4 regions of the Streptomyces sp. NPDC096012 genome follow, and region 4 is predicted to be linked to each of the others. Evidence: riboswitches for the same ligand, from Rfam matches in the RefSeq annotation. Region 4 holds a riboswitch; each other region holds the start of a gene.
What was found. A riboswitch is a leader RNA that binds a small molecule or an ion and turns the genes downstream of it on or off. The one in region 4 is predicted to bind cobalamin.
Positions count from the first base shown of each region.

Region 1: it holds a riboswitch for cobalamin, as region 4 does, so the genes downstream of both, nicT (Nickel transporter NicT) here and ABVB68_RS31625 (CbtB domain-containing protein) in region 4, are expected to answer to the same signal.
Region 2: it holds a riboswitch for cobalamin, as region 4 does, so the genes downstream of both, ABVB68_RS29110 (cobalamin biosynthesis protein) here and ABVB68_RS31625 (CbtB domain-containing protein) in region 4, are expected to answer to the same signal.
Region 3: it holds a riboswitch for cobalamin, as region 4 does, so the genes downstream of both, ABVB68_RS12725 (ribonucleoside-diphosphate reductase subunit alpha) here and ABVB68_RS31625 (CbtB domain-containing protein) in region 4, are expected to answer to the same signal.

Region 1 is NZ_JBEOTD010000012.1:87,690-93,423, forward strand. Features, by position in the region: gene ABVB68_RS14860 (AfsR/SARP family transcriptional regulator) at 1-1,417, opposite strand, end outside; gene ABVB68_RS14865 (glycosyltransferase family 2 protein) at 1,853-2,746, opposite strand; gene nicT (Nickel transporter NicT) at 2,985-4,142, opposite strand; cobalamin riboswitch at 4,170-4,360, opposite strand; gene ABVB68_RS14875 (ArsR/SmtB family transcription factor) at 4,836-5,192, shown strand; partial or broken gene ABVB68_RS14880 (IS256 family transposase) at 5,321-5,480, shown strand; gene ABVB68_RS14885 (class I SAM-dependent methyltransferase) at 5,516-5,734, shown strand, end outside.
Region 2 is NZ_JBEOTD010000038.1:43,097-48,830, forward strand. Features, by position in the region: gene ABVB68_RS29105 (cobyric acid synthase) at 1-1,245, opposite strand, end outside; gene ABVB68_RS29110 (cobalamin biosynthesis protein) at 1,242-2,186, opposite strand; cobalamin riboswitch at 2,285-2,425, opposite strand; gene ABVB68_RS29115 (hypothetical protein) at 2,603-2,830, opposite strand; gene ABVB68_RS29120 (inorganic phosphate transporter) at 2,861-4,114, opposite strand; gene ABVB68_RS29125 (lysozyme) at 4,269-4,952, opposite strand; gene ABVB68_RS29130 (hypothetical protein) at 4,947-5,087, shown strand.
Region 3 is NZ_JBEOTD010000010.1:274-6,007, reverse strand. Features, by position in the region: gene ABVB68_RS12740 (GntR family transcriptional regulator) at 1-60, shown strand, start outside; gene ABVB68_RS12735 (DUF3311 domain-containing protein) at 209-472, shown strand; gene mctP (monocarboxylate uptake permease MctP) at 469-2,097, shown strand; cobalamin riboswitch at 2,253-2,376, shown strand; gene ABVB68_RS12725 (ribonucleoside-diphosphate reductase subunit alpha) at 2,502-4,880, shown strand; gene ABVB68_RS12720 (ribonucleotide-diphosphate reductase subunit beta) at 4,880-5,734, shown strand, end outside.
Region 4 is NZ_JBEOTD010000046.1:357-6,090, reverse strand. Features, by position in the region: gene ABVB68_RS31650 (hypothetical protein) at 189-359, shown strand; gene ABVB68_RS31645 (NAD(+)/NADH kinase) at 523-1,596, shown strand; gene ABVB68_RS31640 (hypothetical protein) at 1,686-2,063, opposite strand; gene ABVB68_RS31635 (histidine phosphatase family protein) at 2,605-3,177, shown strand; gene ABVB68_RS31630 (CbtA family protein) at 3,432-4,184, opposite strand; gene ABVB68_RS31625 (CbtB domain-containing protein) at 4,206-4,427, opposite strand; cobalamin riboswitch at 4,463-4,609, opposite strand; gene ABVB68_RS31620 (enoyl-CoA hydratase/isomerase family protein) at 4,746-5,734, opposite strand, start outside.

The sequences.
Region 1 (5,734 bases), on a different contig from region 4:
GCGAACGACTGGTGACGATCACGGCACAGCCCGGCCCGGCCGGCAGCAGCGGCCGCACCTGGGCCGCGTTGGCCGCGTCGTCCAGCACCAGCAGTAGGCGCGCGGGCGCCAGCAGTGAGCGCAGCAACGCCGAGGCGGCGTCCGGGTGTTCGGGGATGTTGCGCGGTTCGGTCCCGAGGTCTCGGAGCAGTGCCGCGAGTGCCTGCGCGGCGGTGAGCGGGGGCATGCCGGGGGTGGCGCCGTGCAGATTGACGTAGAGCTGACCGTCAGTGAAACGTTCCCGCAGTTCATGCGCCACATGCAGGGCCAACGCGCTCTTGCCGACGCCCGCCATACCGCTGATCACGGCGACGGTGAGGGCAGGCGGGGGTGACCCGGTCAGCGCCCCGCGCAGCTCCCGGCGCACTTCCGCGCGACCGGTGAAGTGCGCCGGAGGAGCCGGCAGCTGGGCCGGGCGCGGGGTCTGCCGTACGGCGGAGCCGGCTTCACGCGGCGAGGCGGGGGGCGACTCGGCACCGGCCGCGCCCGACCGGCCGTCCGGCGCCGGCCGTTCCGCGTCCTTCGTGACGCGCCGCCGGTCACCGCCACCCTCGTTCCGCCGCCGCTCCTCGCCGCTCCCACGCAGTACCTCGGCATGCGCTTCGCGGACGGCCGGGCCGGGCTCGACACCGAGTTCGTCCACCAGGCGGGCCCGCAGGTCGCGGTGGACGGCCAGGGCCTCGGCCTGCCGGCCGGTGCGGTGCAGGGCGAGCATGAGCTGGCGGTGGTAGGCCTCGCGCAGCGGATACTCGGCGACGAGCGCGGCCAGTTCGGGGACGAGCGCGGCCACACGGGCGCCGCCCAGGGCGAGTTCGGCGTCGTAGCACCACTCCAACAGCAGCAGCCGCGCCTCCTCCAGGCGCTGCACCAGGGCGTAGCCGCCGAGGTCGGCGGGAAGTCCGCTGAGCGGGGTGCCGCGCCACAGCGCGAGCGCGGACGTACAGGCGCGTACGACGGCCGGCCACTGCCGCGCGGCGTGCGCCCCGCGCGCCTCGCCGACCCGCGCGTCGAAGACGTGCACGTCCAGCTCGCCGTGGTCGACGCGCAGGAGATATCCCGGGGGTACGGCCCTGAGCCGGTCGGGGTCGTCCAGCAGGCGGCGCAGCCGGGTGACGTGGTTGTGCAGGGAGGCCTGGGCGGAGACGGGCGGCATCCCGCCCCACAGGGCGTCCTTCAGCGACTCGACCGACACGACGCGGCCGGGTTCCAGCAGCAGTGCGGCGAGCAGGGCGCGCACCTTGGGGCTGCCGATGGAACGGACGCCGTCGTCGGGGTGGTCGTCGGGGACGTGGACGGTGTTGTCCGAGATACCGTACGGCGGTCGGTCGTAGAGGACCGGCGGTCCCAGCAGTCCGAACCGCAGCTCGTACCGCCGCATCTCGCCGCCTCACTGCCTTCCCTGTGCGGCCGTCACCGGCCGTGCTTGGACGCCGGGCCCGTGCCCGTCGCTCTTTGGCGGGATCCCGCCCTGTCGCAGCGGTTTCCCGCCACCTTCCGTCGACCGCTCGGGCTGCGAAACCGCCTGTCCCACGGCCTGTTCCGGTGCCACCGGGCGACTTCCGGCCATCCGGCCTCCTACCCGCCGACGAACCGTTGGCCACATGTTAGCGATCCGTTGGCGAGTCCTGATGTGATCATTTCATCGGATCCGGTCCGACGGCGCGCGCGTAAGTCGCGTAACTCGGGGGAGTGTCGCCGCAGGCTGGATCCGGGGACACAGAGGGGCCCCGGTCGGCGGAGGTGAACGACCGGGGCTCCGTCCCGTTCCTCCTGTCCGGCCGCAGAGCCGTGACGGCCCCGCGCACCGCACCGCTCAGATCACCGGCGGACGTCCCAGCCGGGTGAGCCGCCACACCGTGCGCCAGCGCATCGGCCGCCGTTCGCCGGCCGGCTCGCGCACCCCCTCCAGGAACCCGCCGAACCACGCCCTCAGCCCGGCCGCCGAGCGGGTACGGGCCAGCGTGAGCAGCGTCCACACCCCCAGGTGCAGCGGGACAAGCGGCAGGGGCAGCCGGCGCCGCACGAGCCAGACGCGGTTGCGGGCGTTGACCCGGTAGTAGACGGCGTGCCGGGCCGGTGAGGTCTTGGGATGCCGGAGCAGCAGCTCGGGGACGTAGCGGATGGCCCAGCCGGCGTCGGCGGCCCGCCAGGCCAGGTCGGTCTCCTCGTGCGCGAAGAAGAACTCGGCGGGCCAGTCCCCGGTCTCGGCCAGCATCGCCATGCACAGGGCGTGCCCGCCGCCGAGGAACCCGGTGACGTACCCCCCGCGCATCGGATCCGGCTTCCCCAGCCGGGGCACGTGCCGCTGCTGCGTCTCGCCGTGCTCGTCGGCGATGCGGAAGCCGACGATGCCGAGGCGGGGCTCGGCGGCGTACAGGTCCCGTACCCGCCGCAGGACGTCGGCGTCGACGAGCAGCCCGTCGTCGTCCAGTTCCACCACGACGTCGACGTCCCCGAACTCCCGCAGCCGGGACAGGGCGACGTTACGGCCACCCGGGCAGCCGAGGTTCTCCGCCACGTCGACGGTGGTGACCTCGCCGGGCAGGGACAGCCGGCGCGCGAACTCGGGCAGCCGGCAGCCGTTGCCGACGATCACGATGCGGGCCGGGGCGAGGTCCTGCTTGGCCACGGACTCCAGCAGGGCGTCGACCTCGGCGGGCCGGTTGCCCATGGTCACCACGGCGACGGCGATCCTCGGCTCCACCACGTCCCTCACCCCGTCCGGCCGGCGGCGGCACCACGCCTCGACCGCGCGGTGCCTGCCGTTCACCAAGATGTTGCCTCAGCCCGCCGAGTTCATCGGACTCCGGTTCACTTTGCCGCACCTTTGCTCCGCTTTTGTGCATGGCCGAGGGCCCTCAGGCTCGGGAACCGCCGGGAGCGGCGTGCCACACAGGTCGGCCACGGCCGGTGTGCCGGCCGTGGCGCCCGGCCGGCGGCACCCTTCAGCTCCCGTCGGCGGCGCGGGCCGTCCACCGTTCCTCGACCCTGCCGAGACGCCAGTAGGCGATGGCGACGGCCCAGACGACCACGAACAGACCGACGATGACGTAGCCGACGTTGTCCAGGTCCAGGGCCGCGATCCAGTCCGTGACGCCGTCGTGCAGACCGAGTTTGTCGTGCAGGACGCCGACCAGTTCGATCGTGCCGACGAAGAAGGCCACGGCGATGGACAGGCCGGTGATGGTGAGGTTGTAGAACACCTTCCGCACCGGGTTGGAGAAGGCCCACTGGTAGGCGAAGTTCATGAACGTGCCGTCGAGGGTGTCGAACAGGCTCATGCCGGCCGCGAACAGCAGCGGCAGGCACAGCACGGCGTACCACGGGAGTCCGGCGGCGGCACCGTTGCCGGCCAGGGCGAGCAGCAGGACCTCCGTCGTGGTGTCGAAGCCGATGCCGAAGAGGAAGCCCAGCGGGAACATCTGCCCCGGGCGCCGGATGGACCTGGTGAGCCGGCCCAGCAGACGGTTCATGAAGCCGCGCGAGTCGAGGTGGGCCTCCAGCTCCGCCTCGTCGTAGCGGCCGGCGCGCATCGCCCTGAAGACGCGCACGATGCCGAAGAGCGCGGCGAGGTTGAGGGCGGCGATGAGGTACAGGAAGCCGCCGGAGACGGTGGTGCCGACGGTGCCGAGGACCTGGTGGGTGCGGGATCCGTCGTTCATCAGGGTGCCGGCCAGCTTGGCGCCGCCGGCGACCAGCGCGGCCATGACGACCACCACGCTGGAGTGCCCCAGCGCGAACCAGAAGCCCACCGACACCGGCCGCTTGCCGTCGGCCATCAGCTTGCGGGTGGTGTTGTCGATCGCCGCGATGTGGTCCGCGTCGAAGGCGTGCCGCATGCCGAGCGTGTACGCCGTGACACCCAGGCCGACGCCGAACGCCTTGGTGCCGACCTCGTAGTGCTGCGGTATCACCAGCAGGAACAGGATGCCGAACGCGGCCACGTGCAGGGCGACGATCACGGCGAGGAGCCCGGCGGTGCGGACGGTGTCCTCACGGCGCCAGCGGAAGGACACCGCGGCGCCGGCTCCCGGCCCGCCGTCGGGGACACCTCCCGACACACCTCCGGACACACCTTCGGGCACGCCTTCGGACACGGTCATACGGTCACGCTCCAGCACCTCGTGGATCAGCTTCGTGATGCCGTGGCCGGTCTCCTGGCTGACGGGTCGACGCGCCCGCCCCTGCCTTCCCGGCTGTGTGGCCAGTGGCGTCCGTAGGGGGCGGGAACTTCCCGATCACAGTGGCGAGGGCCGCTCCGGCCTGGGCCCCTGAGGGGCCGTCACCGGTCTTCCCGAACACCACGGCCTGATCACCCTAGGAGGCGACGGTGACAGCTGCAAGGCTGCACAGCTGAGCAGATATGACGACTCGACAGATGGGACGGCAGACCGGGACGACAGAGCGGGACGACAGAGCGGGACCGCAGACGGATGGCGGGGAGGGCAGAGCGGGGACGGCAGGCGGACGGCCGGGACGGCAGACGGATGGCGGGGAGGGCAGAGCGGGGACGGCGGACGGACGGCCGGGACGGCAGACGGATGACTGGGACGGCAGACGGGCGGTCGTGGCCACCGAGCACACGGTGACGGCCACCGAGCACACGGTGACGGCCGGCGGACGGACAGGACGACTGAGCACACGGTGACGGCGGAGGACGGACACGGCGACCGAGCACACGGTGGCGGACAGCGGAGGGACAGGACGACTGAGCACACGGCGGCGGAGGAGGACGGCAGTCGGCGGATGTGGGCCGCCGTGCAGCCACGGAGGCGGGATCCTGCGAAGATGCGGCCATGCATCTGGTCCCCGCGGAACGTGCCGGGCAGCGCACCATCGACGGACATCGGGTCTGTGACGCCATCGCCGCCGTCGGCGAGCCGGAGCGGGTACGGGCCTGGGCGCACCGCTTCTCGCTGCTCTCCGACCCCGGACGCCTGTCACTCCTGCTCGCGCTGCACGCGGCCGGCCCCATCGCGGTCACCGACCTCGCCCTCGCCACGGGCATGCGGGACACGGCCGTCTCCCAGGCGCTGCGCCTGCTGCGCACCGCGGGCATCGTGGAGGGCCAGAAACACGGCCGCGTCGTGCGCTACCGGCTCGTCGACGGACCGGTCCGCGCCCTGCTGAGCCACTGCGGCCCACCCGGCTGACGGCAAGGCCGCGGCCAGCCGGCGGCCCGCGACGTCTACAATGCCGGCCGCCGCGCTGGAGGCTGAAGCCCTCTACCTGCACGGACTGTCCTCCGGCGACTTCGTGCCCGCGCTGGAGCAGTTCCGCCGGCTCCCGCACCGCCGCCCTGGCCATGGTCTTCAAGCGCGTCGGGTCCGCCCAGCAGCGGTGGCGGGCCGTGAACGCCCCGCACCTCGTCGCTCGTCCGTGCCGGAGCCCACTTCGAGCGCGGCCAGCTCGTCGAACGCCCCGCCGCCCTGGCAGCATGACCGGCTTCAGCCAAGCACCCAGAGAGGCATCTGCCATGTCCGACCTCGACAGCCAGGTTCCCTACTGGGATGCCGCCGCGGCCACCAAGACCTTCACCCACCCACTCCATCTGCCCTGGCTCGACGGGATCAGCAGGCACGCCGCGATCCTCGACTACGGATGCGGCTACGGCCGCATCATGAAGGAGCTCGAACAGCGCGGCTTCGGCGACCTCACGGGCGTCGACGCCTCACCGGCCATGATCAGTCGGGCG
Region 2 (5,734 bases), on a different contig from region 4:
CCGGCAGCCGTCCAGGAAGGGGGCGCCGCCGGTCACCTCGGCGACCCCGTGATGGATCTCGTACCCCTCGACCTGCTCGCCGAGGGCCTCGCCGACGGGCCGGGCGAGGGTCTTCCCGCGGGCGAACCGCACCCGTACCGGAAGCAGGCCGAGACCGCCGACCTCGCCGGCCCGGGACTCCACGTCGTCCTCGATGTGCTCCCCGAGCACCTGGAATCCGCCGCAGACGCCGAGGATCGGCCGGTGCTCGGCGGCCCTGCGGGCGAGGGCGTCCGCCAGCCCCCGCTCCCGCAGCCACCGCAGCGCCCGTACGGTCCCGCGCGTGCCCGGGACCACCACGAGGTCGGCGTCCGCCAGTTCCTCCGGCCGGTCCACGAACCGCACCACGACACCCGGTTCGGCCGCCAGCGCGTCCACGTCCGTGAAGTTGGACATCAGCGGGACCGCGCACACCGCGACCCGCAGCACGTCCTCGCCGACCGGCGGGGCGACGGCGGACTCCCGCACGGTGCCCCGCAACGACACCCGCAGCCCGTCCTCCTCGTCGATGCCGAGGCCGTGCCGGAACGGCAGGACGCCGTACGTGTGCCGCCCGGTCAGCCCGTGCAGCATGTCGAGGCCGGGCCGGAGCAGGGAGACGTCGCCGCGGAACTTGTTCACCAGGAACCCGGCGACCAGTTCCTGGTCCTCCGGCGAGAGCAGGGCGACGGTCCCGAAGAAGGAGGCGAAGACACCACCGCGGTCGATGTCGCCGACGACGAGCACGGGCAGCCGCGCACTGCGGGCGATGCCCATGTTGACGATGTCGGTCCGCCGCAGGTTGATCTCGGCCGGGCTCCCCGCCCCCTCACAGATCACCGCGTCATACGTGCCCCGCAACTCGGCCAGGCAGTCCAGCACCGTGCCCAGCAGCCGCTGTTGCCGGCCACCGTGGTAGCCGCGCGCGCTCATCTCGCCCACCGGCCTGCCCATCAGCACCACTTGACTGCTCTGCTCGCCACCGGGCTTGAGCAGCACCGGGTTCATCAGCGCGGTCGGCTCGACCCGGCACGCCTGGGCCTGCATGGCCTGCGCCCGCCCGATCTCCGCGCCCTCCCGCGTGACGAACGAGTTGAGCGACATGTTCTGCGCCTTGAACGGCGCCACCTTCACGCCCCGGCGCACCAGCCAGCGGCAGATGCCGGCCGTCACGACGCTCTTGCCGGCGTCGGAGGTGGTGCCGGCGACGAGGAGACCCCCGCTCACTTCCCACGTCCCTTCACGAGTCGGCGCGCGGCGACCGTGGCGCCGAGCGCGAGCAGGCCGACGCGGCGGGACAGCCGTACCGCCCGGTCGATGTCGGTGACCCGCACGGCGCGCCCGGTCCGTCCGTTGAGCACGGGGCGGTGCTCGATCCGGCCGCCGTAGGACAGCGTCCCGCCCAGGCGCACCCCGAGGGCACCCGCGAACGAGGCCTCCACGGGCCCGGCGTTGGGGCTCGGGTGCCGGTGCGCGTCGGCCTTCCAGGCGCGCAGGGCGCCGCGGGGATCGGGCCCGGCCGCCGCGGTGAGCACGGCGGTCAGCCGGGCCCCCGGCCAGCCGGCGAGGTCGTCCAGCCGGGCGGACGCCCAGCCGAAGCGCCGCAGGCGGGCCGACTTGTGGCCCACCATGGCGTCGAGGGTGTTGACCGCCCGGAAGCCGAGCAGGCCCGGCACGCCGCCCACGGCACCCCACACCAGCGCGCCCACGACGGCGTCCGAGGTGTTCTCGGCGACCGACTCGACCACGGCCCGGGCGATCCCGTCGGCGTCCAGCGCCTGCGGGTCCCGGCCGCACAGATGGGGCAGCCGCGCCCGGGCCGCCTCGACGTCGCCGGCCCGCAGGGCACGCCCGATCAGGTCGGCCTCCCGGGCGAGCGAGGTACCGCCGACGACGGCCCAGGTGGCGGCGGCGGTCAGCGCGACGGACGCGACGGGGGAGGGGCGAACGGCGCGTGCCGCCACGGCCCCGAGAGCGACGGCGCCACCGGCGCACACGGCGGTGTGCAGCGCGCCCCAGCCGCGGTGGTCGTGCCACAACGCGCCTTCCACGGCCGTGGCCGCGCGCCCGAACACGGCGACCGGGTGCCCGCGGCGCGGATCGCCGAGGAGCAGGTCACCGAGAAGGCCGGCGGCGGCGCCGTACGCGTAGCAGCGATCGGCACCCATCGGCTCAGCCGGCCGTGGGCACAGGAGCGGGCCTGGTACTGGTCCTTCGGCAGCCGAGCATGGCGATATGGGTCCTCACTCAGGGTGTCCGCGCCCTGGTTCGACGAGATCCGGCGGTGAGAGTTCCTGGCTCCCGGGGTTCTTCCCCGGTGACAGTGGCGGGACCGCGCCGGATTCGCACCGGCTTCCTCTCTTGCCGCCGTACATGGCCCGGGCAGTCCACCACGTGTCCGGAAGGGCCGTCAACCTGCCTTTGACCTGCGCGGGGAGAGTGTGCCCATCCCCACACCGCGGGGCGCCCGAGCATGCCGAAAGGCTCCCCTCCGCCACAACTGGAGGGGAGCCTCGGTGCGTTCGGCCGTGCGCCGGCCACGGTGGTCCTGCCGCGGTGGTCCGGCCGGGCCGGTACGCGACGGTCAGGCCTTGGCCACGATCAGGTAGATGCCGTACGCCACCGCCGCCGCGCAGGCCGCGAAGCAGACGTAGGCGCCGGTGACGGCCGCAGTGGCCGAGCCGCCCTGGGCCGCGGCCTTCTCGCGCCGCGTCAGGCCGTTGATGCCGAGGGTGAACAGGGCGACCAGACCCACCGTGAACACGAGGCTGGTGCCGAAGACGGAGCCGAGAGCCGCCCAGTCGATCTTCATGATTCTTCCTTCAGTACCGGGTGCTCGGGGTCAGACCCTGGCGGCCGGCGGGGTCGCCGGGGCGGCGGGCTTGGGATCGGCGGTCTGCTGCGGGAAGGCGAGGGCGGGATCCTCGGCCAGCACACCCGCCGGGGGCGGGATCACGGCGGCGATGGCGGCCGTCACCACGCCGGCCGGCTCCTCGGCCCCGGGGGCGACGTTGGTGTGGTCGACGACCTCGCGACGGGAGATCTTCCAGATGGTGGCGCTCGCGGCGACCAGGAAGACGGCGACGGCGGCGGTGCCCCAGTCACCCAGGTTCGTGACGGACTCGGCGCCCGCGCCGACCAGCGCGGCGGCCGGAAGGGTCAGGACCCAGGCGACGGCCATGCGGGTGGCGGTGGACCAGCGGACCACACCGCCCTTGCGGCCCAGACCGGCGCCCATCACCGAGCCGGAGACGACGTGGGTGGTGGACAGGGAGAAGCCGAGGTGGGAGGAGGCCAGGATGGCGGTCGCGGCACTGGTCTGGGCCGCGAAGCCCTGGCGCGGCTCCAGGTCGGTCAGGCCCTTGCCCATGGTGCGGATGATGCGCCAGCCGCCGATGTAGGTGCCGAGCGCGATCGCCAGGCCCGCGGAGAGGATGACCCAGGTGGGAGGGTTCGAGCCGGGGGCGATGGAGCCGCCCGCGATCAGCGCGAGCGTGATGATGCCCATCGTCTTCTGGGCGTCGTTGGTGCCGTGGGCGAGGGAGACCAGGCCCGCGGAGGCGATCTGGCCGGCGCGGTAGCCCTTGCGGGTGGCCTCGCCCTCGGCCTTGCCGCCGATGCCGTAGGAGAAGCGGGTGGCCAGCATGGCCGCGACGCCCGCCACGATCGGCGCGGCGACCGCCGGCAGCAGCACCTTGGTGACCAGGGCGTCACCGTGCACGGCACCGAGGCCCGCGGAGGCGACGGTGGCGCCGATCAGACCGCCCATCAGGGCGTGGGAGGAGCTGGAGGGGAGGCCCACCAGCCAGGTCACCAGGTTCCAGAGGATCGCGCCGACCAGGGCGGCGAAGATGACCTCGGGACGGATGCCGGTCTCGTCGACGAGACCCTTGGAGATCGTGTTGGCGACCTCCACCGAGAGGAAGGCGCCCACCAGGTTGAGGGCGGCGGACATGGCCACTGCGATCTTGGGCTTCAGGGCGCCTGTGGAGATGGTGGTGGCCATCGCGTTCGCTGTGTCGTGGAAACCGTTCGTGAAATCGAACGCAAGTGCGGTTATCACCACAATCGCGAGGATCAGCGAGAAGCTTTCCATTTACCCAGGCAATCGTTCGAGGTCGTTGGCTGCTCGAACGTAGGCAACCTGGGTGAACGGAAGATGAACTGGGGCAGGACTGGTGGTGTCCGTGATGACGACTTGCGGTTCCGTCCGCCGTGATCCTGTTCTCGGCGGCCCAGGCGCGCCTTGGTCACCGGGCTCGCGCGAGGGCCTGCAGCCGGGCCGCCGACCCGTTGAAGAGATTTTGGTCACCCGGCAGTCTGCCCTTGCTGGCGTACTGCCAGAACGTCCAGTACCGCCAGCCGCCCGGCAGCTTCCCCGCGGCCGAGGCGCCGTGCCGGGCGATCCACAGGGCGTGGGAGGAGGAGAAGGCGCGGCTGTTGCCGGTGCAGAGCTTCCACCACTGGGTCGTCGTGTAGATCACCGGGCGCCGTCCGGTCTCGTGCTTGATCTCGTCGCTGAACGAACGGATCCAGCGGACCATCTGCTTCCGGCTCAGCCTGTAGCACTTGTGCTTCTTGTCGTACGGGTTGTACTCCATGTCCAGCGCGGGCGGCAGCGTCCAGCCGTCCGCCCGCCAGTCGCCGCCGTGCCGCACGAAGTACTCCGCCTGCCGGGCGCCGGAGGACTTGTCCGGCCGCGCGAAGTGGTACGCCCCCCGGATCAGGCCGGCGTCACGGGCCCCGTCGTACTGCTGTGAGAAGCGGGGATTGCGGTAGCCGGTGGACTCGGTCGCCTTCACGTAGACGAACCGCGCGCCCTTCGCCCGGGCGGCCGGCCAGTCGACCCGCCCCTGATGGGACGACACGTCGTGCCCGCGGGGCAGCTTCGATGACAGAGTCGGAACACGCGTCTGCGTGGAGCCCGACTGCAGGGAGTCCGCCCGGGCCGAGCCCGCTTGCGGGGAGTCCTCCTGAGCGGGGCCCGCTTGCGTGAGGTCCGTCTGCGCGAGGTCGGCGGTCCGCATGGAGTGTGCCTGTCGAGCGCCGGCTTCCCGGGGGTTCGGTGACGCGGCGGCGGTGCCGGTCAGGGCCAGTGCCGCCGTGGCTGCCACGAGGACACCGGCGCGGTGACGGACGAAAGTGCGTTCATGGACCATGCATCGTCTCCCCGAGGTGGCGGGCGGAGGATCACCGGACGGGCAAAAGATCATTGAAGGCCCGGTGCGCCCCGGATCGACGCTCATCCGCGGGGGTTCGCGGCGATTCATAATGTTTTGAGGAGATATTCGCCCGTTCGGGGCAGAGACCCTCAGGGCCGTCCCCCGCGGGGAAACCAGGCCCCCTCCCGTCCCCGGACGGCAGGCCCACTCCCGCCGTCCCCGGGGGGCAGGCCCACTCCCGGCGCGGTCTTGTACGGCAGGCCCGTGCCGCGCGTATCCGGAGGGCAGGCCCGTGCCGCGCGTATCCGGAGGGCAGGCCCGTGCCGCGCGTATCCGGAGGGCAGGCCCGTGCCGCGCGTACCCGGAGGGCAGGCCCACTCCTCGCGCGCGGCCTCGTTCGGCGGGCCCGTGCCGCGTGGCCCGGTACGGCGGGACCGCCCCGCGCTCATCCGGAGGGCAGGCCCGACGTGCGCATCCAGAGGTCAGGCCCGTCGCGCGCACGTTCGGAGGGCAGGCCCGTCCCGCCGTCGGCTCGTGGCTGGGAGGATCGGCGC
Region 3 (5,734 bases), on a different contig from region 4:
TCGGTGTACCGGGGCGACCGGTACAAGTTCGTGGCCCGCCTGAAGCGACCGCAGGACTGAGCGGACGGGCGTCCGCGGACCGGGTTCCGCACGCCGCGTCCCCGAAATCGGCCTACCGATATGCGGACGGGGTCTTCCCGTGCGCGACGGCGTCACCTAGATTGCCTGCGCATTACACAGGTGATCAACGAGGGGACGGAGCCGTGACATGTCCGACGCGCCTGAAGTGAGACCACCGGTCGTCACACCGACCCGGGTGGTCATCGGCCTCTGTCTCGTCGCGCCCTTCGTGGCGATGCTGTGGGTCGGCTCGTACGCCAAGACGGATCCCGCCTTCATCGGGATCCCGTTCTTCTACTGGTACCAGATGGTCTGGGTGCTGATCTCCACCTCGCTCACGATGACCGCGTACGCGCTGTGGCGGCGCGACCAGCGCACCCGCGGGCACGCGCAGGGGGGTGCCGCGAAGTGAAGGACGGCGTCAACGGCGTCGCACTCGGCGTCTTCATCTTCTTCTTCCTGGCCGTCACGGTCATGGGCTTCCTCGCCGCGCGCTGGCGCCGGGCCGAGAACGAGCACACGCTGGACGAATGGGGCCTGGGCGGACGGTCGTTCGGCACCTGGATCACCTGGTTCCTGCTCGGCGGCGACCTGTACACGGCGTACACCTTCGTCGCCGTACCGGCGGCGATCTACGCGGCGGGCGCGTCGGGCTTCTTCGCGGTGCCCTACACGATCCTGGTGTACCCGCTGATCTTCACGTTCCTGCCCCGCCTGTGGTCGGTCTCGCACAAGCACGGCTACGTGACCACCTCGGACTTCGTGCGCGGCCGGTTCGGCTCCAGGGGCCTGTCGCTGGCGGTGGCGGTCACCGGCATCCTCGCGACGATGCCGTACATCGCGCTGCAGCTCGTGGGCATCCAGGCGGTGCTGGACGTGATGGGCGTCGGCGGTGGCGAGAACACCAACTGGTTCGTGAAGGACCTGCCGTTGCTCCTCGCCTTCGGTGTGCTCGCGGCCTACACCTACTCCTCCGGACTGCGCGCGCCCGCGCTGATCGCGTTCGTCAAGGACGCGCTGATCTACATCGTCATCGCGGTGGCGATCATCTACATCCCGATCAAGCTGGGCGGCTTCGACGACGTGTTCGCCAAGGCCGGTGACGCGTTCCGGCACATCAACCCGGCCACCCACAAGCCGCGCGGGGCGCTCGTCCCGGCGGAGGCGGGCCAGTGGACGTACGCCACCCTGGCGCTCGGTTCGGCTCTCGCGCTGTTCATGTACCCGCACTCCATCACCGCGACCCTGTCGTCCAGGAGCCGTGAGGTGATCCGCCGCAACACCACGATCCTGCCGCTGTACTCGCTCATGCTGGGCCTGCTGGCGCTGCTGGGCTTCATGGCGATCGCGGCCGGGGTGAAGGTCACCAACGGGCAGCTGGCCATCCCGCAGCTGTTCGAGGACATGTTCCCGGACTGGTTCGCGGGCGTGGCCTTCGCGGCGATCGGCATCGGGGCGCTCGTCCCGGCGGCGATCATGTCGATCGCGGCGGCGAACCTCTTCACCCGCAACATCTACAAGGACTTCATCAAGCCGGACGCCACACCGAAGCAGGAGGCGCAGGTCTCCAAGCTCGTGTCGCTGCTGGTGAAGGTGGGCGCGCTGGCCTTCGTCCTCACCATGGACAAGACGGTCGCCATCAACTTCCAGCTGCTCGGCGGCATCTGGATCCTGCAGACCTTCCCGGCCCTGGTCGGCGGCCTGTTCACCCGCTGGTTCCACCGCTGGGCGCTGCTGGCCGGCTGGGCGGTCGCCATGGTGTACGGCACGGTCGCCGCGTACGGGGTGGCCTCGCCGACGCAGGCGCACTTCGGCGGCTCCGCGAAGGAGATCCCCGGCATCGGCGAGATCGGCTACATCGGCCTCACGGCGTTCGTCCTGAACGTCGTCGTCACCGTGGTGCTGACCTTCGTCCTGAAGGCCGTGAAGGCCCCGGCGGGCATCGACGAGACCCGGCCGGAGGACTACACGGCCGACGCGGGCGATGCGGGGGTCCAGGTGGAGCTTCCGCCCGCGACCGCGGGAGCCGCTCACTGAGCGGGCCTCACAAAGCCGCACAGCACCCACTGCGGGCCGCCGGGAAGCACGTACCCGGCGGCCCGCAGTGCTGCCACGGGTTGACGCTCCGACACCAGCGCAACACGCAACAGACACTAGATGTGGGGGTGACACGACAGCCCGGCACCAGATGTATGCTCGTGCTCGCTGTCGCCGCAGGGGAATCCGGTGCGAATCCGGAACTGTCCCGCAACGGTGTACTTGCGTGCATCCGCACGCCTGTCCAGTCCGAGGACCTGCCCACAGCGCGCCCGGCCGTCCGGTCCGGGTGCCTTGAGACGTCCGGGCCTCGCGGAGTGGGCCGGTGGACGCGACGCCGTGCGCGCTCGTGGCTGCCCCCTGCCCTCCGCCAGGCCCCCGTGCCGAGCGAGGGAGAGCCCCACGTGACCATCGCGCCAGCCGAACCGGCTTCAGTCAGCGAGCTGAAGACCGACGGTCCCGGTGCCGCACTGCTGCGGACCCTGACCGAGCTGACCGCCGACCTCCCCGACGCCGACCCCGGCCGGGTCGCCGCCGCCGCGCTGCGCGGCCGGTCCGCACGGGCTGCCTCCGACATCACGGCGGAGCTGCGCGAGCTGGCCACGGAGGCGGCCGCCGGACTGATCTCCGAGGACCCCGCCTACTCCCGGCTGGCCGCCCGCCTGCTGACCCTCACCATCCGCGACGAGGCCGCCTCGCAGGGTGTCACCTCGTTCACGCAGTCCGTCGCCGTCGGGCACCGGGAGGGGCTCATCGCCGACCGGACCGCCGCCTTCGTACGGCTGCACGCGGCCCGGCTCGACGCGCTGATCGACCCGGCCGCCGACGACCGCTTCGGCTACTTCGGCCTGCGCACCCTGCACAGCCGCTACCTGCTGCGCCACCCCCTCACCCGCAAGGTCGTCGAGACGCCCCAGCACTTCATGCTGCGGGTCGCCGCCGGCCTCGCCGAGGACGACACCGCCCGCTCGGTGGACGAGGTCGCGGCGCTCCACGGGCTGATGAGCCGCCTCGACTACCTGCCCTCCTCCCCCACGCTCTTCAACTCCGGTACGCGGCACCCGCAGATGTCGTCGTGCTACCTCCTCGACTCCCCGCTGGACGAGCTGGACTCCATCTACGACCGCTACCACCAGGTCGCCCGCCTCTCCAAGCACGCCGGCGGCATCGGTCTGTCGTACTCCCGCATCCGCGGCCGCGGTTCGCTGATCCGCGGCACCAACGGGCACTCCAACGGCATCGTCCCGTTCCTCAAGACGCTCGACGCCTCGGTGGCCGCGGTGAACCAGGGCGGCCGGCGCAAGGGCGCGGCCGCGGTGTACCTGGAGACCTGGCACTCCGACATCGAGGAGTTCCTGGAGCTGCGCGACAACACCGGTGAGGACGCCCGGCGTACGCACAACCTGAACCTGGCGCACTGGATCCCGGACGAGTTCATGCGGCGGGTCAACGCCGACACGGAGTGGTCGCTGTTCTCCCCGGCGGACGTGCCGGAGCTGGTGGACCTGTGGGGCGAGGAGTTCGACGCCGCCTACCGCAGGGCGGAGGCGGACGGCCTGGCGAGGAAGACGATCCCGGCCCGCGAGCTGTACGGCCGCATGATGCGCACCCTGGCGCAGACCGGCAACGGCTGGATGACCTTCAAGGACGCCGCCAACCGCACCGCCAACCAGACGGCGACCGCGGGCCATGTCGTCCACTCCTCCAATCTCTGCACCGAGATCCTGGAGGTCACCGACGACGGGGAGACGGCGGTCTGCAACCTGGGCTCGGTCAACCTCGGCGCCTTCGTGACCGGCGGGGACGTCGACTGGGAGCGGCTGGACGAGACGGTCCGCACGGCCGTCACCTTCCTCGACCGCGTCGTGGACATCAACTTCTACCCGACCGAGCAGGCGGGCCGCTCCAACGCCCGGTGGCGTCCCGTCGGCCTCGGTGTGATGGGTCTGCAGGACGTCTTCTTCAAGCTGCGCCTGCCCTTCGACTCTCCCGAGGCCAAGGCCCTGTCCACGCGGATCGCCGAGCGCATCATGCTCGCCGCGTACCAGGCCTCCGCCGACCTCGCCGAGCGCAACGGCCCGCTGCCGGCCTGGGAGAAGACCCGCACCGCCCGGGGCGTGCTGCACCCCGACCACTACGGCGTCGAGTTCACCTGGCCGGAGCGCTGGGCGGCGCTGCGGGAGCGGATCGCGGCCACCGGCATGCGCAACTCGCTGCTCCTCGCCATCGCCCCGACGGCCACCATCGCCTCCATCGCGGGCGTGTACGAGTGCATCGAGCCGCAGGTGTCCAACCTGTTCAAACGCGAGACGCTGTCCGGCGAGTTCCTCCAGGTCAACTCGTACCTGGTGCAGGAGCTGAAGGACCTCGGCGTGTGGGACGCGCGCACCCGGGAGGCGCTGCGGGAGGCCAACGGCTCGGTGCAGGGCTTCGCCTGGATCCCCGACGAGGTGCGGGCGCTGTACCGCACGGCGTGGGAGATCCCGCAGCGCGGCCTGATCGACATGGCCGCGGCCCGCACCCCGTACCTGGACCAGGCGCAGTCCCTGAACCTGTTCCTGGAGACGCCGACGATCGGCAAGCTCTCCTCGATGTACGCGTACGCCTGGAAGTCGGGCCTGAAGACGACGTACTACCTGCGCTCCCGCCCGGCGACCCGCATCGCCCGTGCCGCTCAGGCACAGGCACAGGCGCAGCCGTCCATCCCCGTCCAGCAGGTGACCGACCCCGACGCCGTCGCCTGCTCCCTTGAGAACCCCGAGTCCTGCGAGGCCTGCCAGTGATCTCCAGCCGTCACACCAACCTGCTCGACCCGGGCTTCGAGCTGACCCTCCGCCCAATGCGCTACCCCCACTTCTACGAGCGCTACCGGGACGCCATCAAGAACACCTGGACCGTGGAGGAGGTCGACCTCCACTCGGACGTCGCCGACCTCGCCAAGCTGACGCCGGCGGAGCAGCACCTGATCGGCCGTCTGGTGGCGTTCTTCGCCACGGGCGACTCGATCGTGGCGAACAACCTGGTGCTGACGCTGTACAAGCACATCAACTCCCCCGAGGCGCGCCTGTACCTGTCGCGCCAGCTGTTCGAGGAGGCCGTGCACGTCCAGTTCTACCTGACGCTGCTCGACACCTATCTGCCCGACCCGGAGGACCGCAACGCCGCCTTCGCGGCCGTGGAGAACATCCGGTCCATCCGCGAGAAGGCCGAGTTCTGCTTCACGTGGATGGACTCGGTGGAGAAGCTGGACCGGCTGGAGACCAAGGCCGACCGCCGGCGCTTCCTGCTCAACCTGATCTGCTTCGCCGCGTGCATCGAGGGGCTGTTCTTCTACGGCGCCTTCGCGTACGTCTACTGGTTCCGCAGCCGCGGTCTGCTGCACGGCCTGGCCACCGGCACCAACTGGGTGTTCCGCGACGAGACCATGCACATGTCCTTCGCCTTCGACGTGGTCGACACCGTCCGCAAGGAGGAGCCGGAGCTGTTCGACGACGAGCTGCGGCAGCAGGTCGTCGACATGCTGAAGGAGGCGGTCGGGGCCGAGCTGCAGTTCGCCCGCGACCTGTGCGGTGACGGCCTGCCCGGCATGAACACCGAGTCCATGCGGCAGTACCTGGAGTGCGTGGCCGACCAGCGC
Region 4 (5,734 bases):
CCGGCCGTCGGCCAGGAGGCCGCCCCGGCACTCCGCCGGATGCGGGGCTCGGACATCCGCGGAGGTGAGGGCCCCGCGATCCGCAGGGATCGGCGATCCGCCGGAGGTGAGGGTCCCGCGATCCGCAGGGATCGGCGATCCGCCGGAGGTGAGGGCCCCGCGGTCCACAGGGATCGGCGATCTGCCGGATGCCGCGGACCGGGCGATCCGCCCCCGGCGACCTCGGCGACCTCGGCGGCCCCGGCGGCCCCGGCGACCCCGGCGACCCCGGCGACCCCGGCGACCCCGGCGACCCCGGCGACCCCGGCGACCCCGGCGACCCCGGCGACCTACCAGCATCCCCCGGGGGCCCTTCGTGATCCACCGGGATCCGGGCCGAGGGCGCGGCCGCGCGGTCACTCGGCGTCGCGGCGCGCTCCGGCCGATCCCGGCCCCGCATGCCGGGCGGCGTGGCGTGTTCCTGACCGGCCCGCTCCGCGGCGAGGATGGCCGTAGGTGAGGCAAGACGGCTGGGAGGCGGCTATGACCGTGAACCGTGTCGGCCTGGTCGTGCATGGCGGACGTGCGGAGGCGGTGACCGCCGCCCGGGCCGTGCGCGATTGGTGTGCCGGGAACGCCGTGGGATGTACCGACATCGACGTGTGGCAGGAGGGCGAGCGGCACAGCGCCCGCGAGGAGATGGACACCGCGGGCGATCCGGACCTCATCGTCACCCTCGGCGGCGACGGCACCTTCCTGCGCGGTGCCCGGCTGGCGGCCGCGAGCGACATCCTGGTGCTCGGTGTCGACCTCGGCCGGGTCGGTTTCCTGACCGAGGTGCCGGTCACCGCGGTGCGCGAGGCGCTGGACGCGGTCCGGGAGGAACGGATCACCGTCGAGAGTCGGATGCTCCTGACCATGCGGGCATCCTGCCGGCTGGAGGTGCCCGCGCAGATGGAGGCGCTGCTGCAGTACGGCCGCGGTCCGCTGCTGCCGCCGCCGCGGGTCCGGACGGACTGCGACGCGAGCGGTGACTGGGGCGTCGCGCTGAACGTCTTCGCGCTGAACGACGTCGTGCTGGAGAAGCTGGCCCGGGACCGGCAGGTGTCGGTCGGGGTCTATCTGGCCGGCCGGCTCCTCGCCAGCTACTCCGCCGACGCGCTGCTGGTGGCCACGCCGACGGGCTCCACCGCGTACAGCTTCGCCGCCGGCGGTCCGATCGTCTCGCCCCGTGCGGAAGGTCTGCTCTTCACGCCGGTCGCGCCGCACATGGTGTTCAACCGCTCGGTCGTCGCCGCCCCCGACGAGCCGATCGCGCTGCGGGTGCTCGAACGGTCGGGTCAGGCCGCCGTCAGCGTCGACGGCCAGTTGCGGGGTGTGCTGAGCCCCGGTGACTGGATCGGCGTGTACGCCGCTCCCCGCCGGCTGAAGGCGGTCCGGCTCGGCCCGATGGACTTCTACGCCCGGCTGCGGGAACGCATGAACCTGACCGACGCGCCGGCCGCGCTCGCCGACGGAAGCGCCGCCCCGCTGTGGCCGGTGACCACTCCCCCGCCCGGCGACCTCGAACACCTCGCGCTGCCCACGGCGCCCGAGGACCCCTCACGACGCTCCTGAGTCCGGCCAGATCCCTGGTACGGCGGCGCCGTCACCGTCGACGGGGCCGTCCCCGTCGGTGTGCCGTGGCGCCCGTTGACATGGGGTCGTCACCGTCGATGCGCCACCGCAACCGTCGCCCGGGGGGAGTGCCCACTCATGTGCCGCCGCAACCGCTGACGTGCCGCCGACCCCGTCCCCCCGGCCGGCGCTCGGGGCAGGACCCGTACGAGGACGAGCGGACCGTCCAGGAAGAGCTGCCCGCGCAGACGGCCGTACCGTTCGTGCCCCGTGCCGGAGTCGAGGTCGCGGCGCAGCCGTTCGGTGGACCGCCGCTCCAGGTCGGGGGCGACGAGGCTCCACGCCGGACAGGACCGGCGTGCGGCCGGATCGAGCAGCCGCTCCGGACGCGCGCAGTACGCCTCGTCGAATCCGTCGACGCGGTCGGCGGGAATCGGAACGGAGCTGGTCTCGGTCTGGCCGCCCAACGCGAGGGCCGCGAGGCGCGGCGGTGGGCGGAGTGACCGCCCCCGATCCGTCCGGAGTCGGCGTCGCCGGCGCTTCCGCGGTCCGTGCGGAACTCCCCGGCTCCTGAAGCCGTGCGGAGGGCGGGGAGCGGGCGTACGTCCGCTCCCCGGCCGTGGCCGTCCCGGCCCGGCGCTCGGACCGGTGTGCCACCGGGCGCCCCGAGCCGACGCCGGCTCCGCCGGGTGGCAGCGGGCACGGGTTCGGCGGATGTTAGGTTCGCGGCCGGAGCGGGACGGGACGAGGAGGTGGCCCCATGGCTCGGCGACCGGCCGCCGGAAAGACCTGCGCACACGCCGAGTCGCGCCCACGGCGCCGCTTGCGCTGCTCGCGTTGCCTGTACTCCGTCCGCTGCGTCCAGGGCCTCCACTGCCTGCACCGCTTGCGGTGCGAGCGCCTCTTCCGCAGTGAACCCGGCGCGGCTCAGGGCCGCTTGGGCCGCGCCCTCGGCCTCGTGGCCGGCCCTGTGGGCCGGATCGGACACCGTCCGGGGGGAGCGCCCGCATGACCAGCCGCGTCACCTTCGTCTCGCCCGCGACGAGCCCGTCGCTGCGGCAGGCCCGCTTCTACGACGGCGACTCGGTCGACGACACCGGGGCGGCCCTGGCCCGCTCCGCGGCCGGGTCGCTGCGCGCACCCGCCCGTGTACTGGCCTCCGCCAGCCCGCGCTGCCGGGACACGGCGGTGGCGCTCGGCCTCGATGCCGCCGAGGCACCGGAGTTGGCGCCGCTGGACATGGGCCGCTGGCGGGGCCGCACCCTCGGCGAGGTGACGGCCGCCGAGCCGGAGGCGGTGGTCCGCTGGCTCGCCGACCCCGGCTGGGCGGCACACGGCGGGGAGTCGGTGCGTGAGGTGTGCGAACGGATCGGGCGCTGGCTGGACACCGCGCGGGACACGGAGGGGCGCACGGTCGCCGTGGTCGAGCCGGAGGTCGTACGGGCCGCGGTCGTCCATGTCCTCGGCCTGCCCCCGACGGCGTTCTGGCGGCTCGACGTGGAGCCGTTGACGGCCACGGAACTCAGCGGGCGGGCCGGACGCTGGAATCTGCGGCTCGGCCGGCCACTGGCCGCGCCGTAGTCCGCCCCGGTGCGCTGAGGCGGTGCGGACGGGGGACACACGCATGTGTCGCCAGGTCACATTCCGTCGGCGGACGAGCAGTTGATGCCGGCGCGGCGCCGCGGGCGATCGGCTTCCTCGGTGCACCGCGCCGCCGGTCCGCCGGGAGAGGGTGCCGGGCACCGCGAAGGCGGGGTGCCGTGGCCGTGCCGCTCGGACAGGACGTGCGAGGGCCCCCGGACGGTTCCGGAGGCCCTCTCGCGTCGCGGAAGCGTTCAGTTCGAGGCGGGAACCGTCCCCCCGGCCGGCGCCGCCGCGGGCCTGGGATTCAGCCGCCGTTCCGCCAACTCGCCGAAGAGCAGCCCGAATCCTCCCCACAGGACCGCCTGGATGGCCACCGCGGACAGCCGGAAACGCCACAGCAGGCCGGCCGGGAAGCCCTTCGGCACCTCGTCGACGACCGGCAGGAACGCGTAGGCCAGCCCGATGACGACGGCGAAGGCGGCCACCGCGGCCACGGTCGCCCACCAGGTGCCCAGGCTGGGCGCCAGGCGCCGGCCCAGGATGGTGGCGGCGACCGCCAGCAGGACGCTGAGCAGCATCATCAGGAAGTACAGGGTGGTCCGCCTGCCGATGGTGTCGGGGTCGCCGACCGACGGCGGATTGGCCGGGTACTTCAGGAACGGGACCACGTACACGGCGAGCAGCGCGCAGCCGGAAAGCAGCAGCGCGGTCGCCCGCGGACCGAAGCGCCCGACGCGTCCGAGCGCGAAGCAGTACGCGAGCGCGGCGATGCCGCCGAAGGCGACCCCGTAGATCAGCACGCCGGTGGCGAGGCCGGCGGTGGACTGCAGGGAGCGGGAGACGACTTCCATCTCGTGCTCGTGGGAGTGGGCGTCCTCGAAGCCGATCGCCTTGTCGACGCTCGGTTCACCGAGGAGGTAGGCGGCGATCAGGGCGAGCACGCCGGCGGCCAGGCCGGCGAGCATGCCCCGCACGAGGAGGTTTCTTACCGTTGCGGAGTTCATGGGTGTGCGGCGTCCCTCTGGTCAGTGACAGGGGAAACCGAGGAGATGGCGGGCGTCGTGCACCCACTCATGGACGTCCGTGCCGCTGAACACGGAGGTGGCGCCCTGCTCGGCGCCGACGAAGTAGAGCAGGACCAGCATCAGGATGCCGAAGAAGGCCGCCCAGGGAGCTATCGCCTTCAGCGGCAGCTTGGCGGGAACGGCGGGTGTGGCGGCGGACGGCGGAGCGACGGTCTGCGCCATGGCAGGACCTCCTCTGGGAGTTCGCGTCCCATCTCGGTGGTGCACTGGACGACGGCCACGGGTCTGACTCACGAGACGCCGTCCAAGGCGTCTCGCACACAGTGGCGCGACCGTGCCGGATTCCCACCGGCTTCCGTCTCGCCGTCGTCGATATCGGACAGACCGTACCGCGCGAGGGGTGGCGGGCCAAGACCGCACCACCTGGCGTGATCTTCCTCTCGTGGCGGCTGGCGGCGCCGGGCACGGCCGGTCGGTGCCGCCCGAACGGACAGCTGCGCGGCCGGATCCGGTCGCTACCGGCGCCGGCCGCGACCCGGTTCAGGGGCCCGCCTCCGGGTCGGTGCCGGGCCCGGCAAGCCCCAGTTCCCGGTCGCCGAGCGGAGCGAAGAAGCGTGCGACGTCGGCGTCGGTCACCTCGGCGAGGGTGGCCGGTGACCAGCGCGGCTCGCGGTCCTTGTCGATGACCTGCGCGCGGATGCCCTCCACGAGGTCGGGGGTGCTCAGAGCGGCGCAGGAGACGCGGTACTCCTGGTCGAGGACCCGCTCCAGCGTTCCGAGCCGGCGGGCACGGCGGACCGCGGCCAGGGTGACCTTGAGGGCGGTGGGCGATTTGGCCAGCAGGGTCTCGGCGGTCTCCTTCGCTTCCGGGCCGCCGTGGAGGAGCAGCCGTTCGAGGATCTCCTCGACCGTGCCGGCGGCGAAACAGGTGTCGATCCACTCCCGCCGTCCGGCCGACTCTCCCCGCGGCGGGGGCTGCGCGTGGCGCGCGACGGCGTCCCGTGCGGGCATCACGGCAAGGTCGTCGACGAGTTGGCGCAGCGCGCCGGACGGTACGTAGTGGTCGGCGAGCCCGCACAGCAGGGTGTCACCGGCGCCGATCCGGGCGCCGGTCAGCGCCAGGTGGGTGCCCAGCTCCCCGGGGGCCAGGCCGAGCAGACGGGTGCCGCCGACGTCGGGGACGAAGCCGATGCCGGTCTCGGGCATGGCGATCTGCGAGCGTTCGGTGACGATCCTGACGCTGCCGTGCGCGGAGATGCCGACGCCGCCGCCCATGACGATGCCGTCCATGAGGGCGACGTACGGTTTGGGGTAGCGGGCGATGCGGGCGTTGAGGTGGTATTCGTCGCGCCAGAAGGCGGCCGCGGCGGAGCCGTCGCCGTCGCGGGCGTCGTCGTGGACGGCGCGGATGTCGCCGCCCGCGCACAGGCCGCGCTCGCCCGCACCGGTGACGAGGACGGTCTCGACGGCCGGATCGTGCTCCCACGCGGTCAGGGCCTCGTCGATACGGCGGACCATGGTGTGGTTCA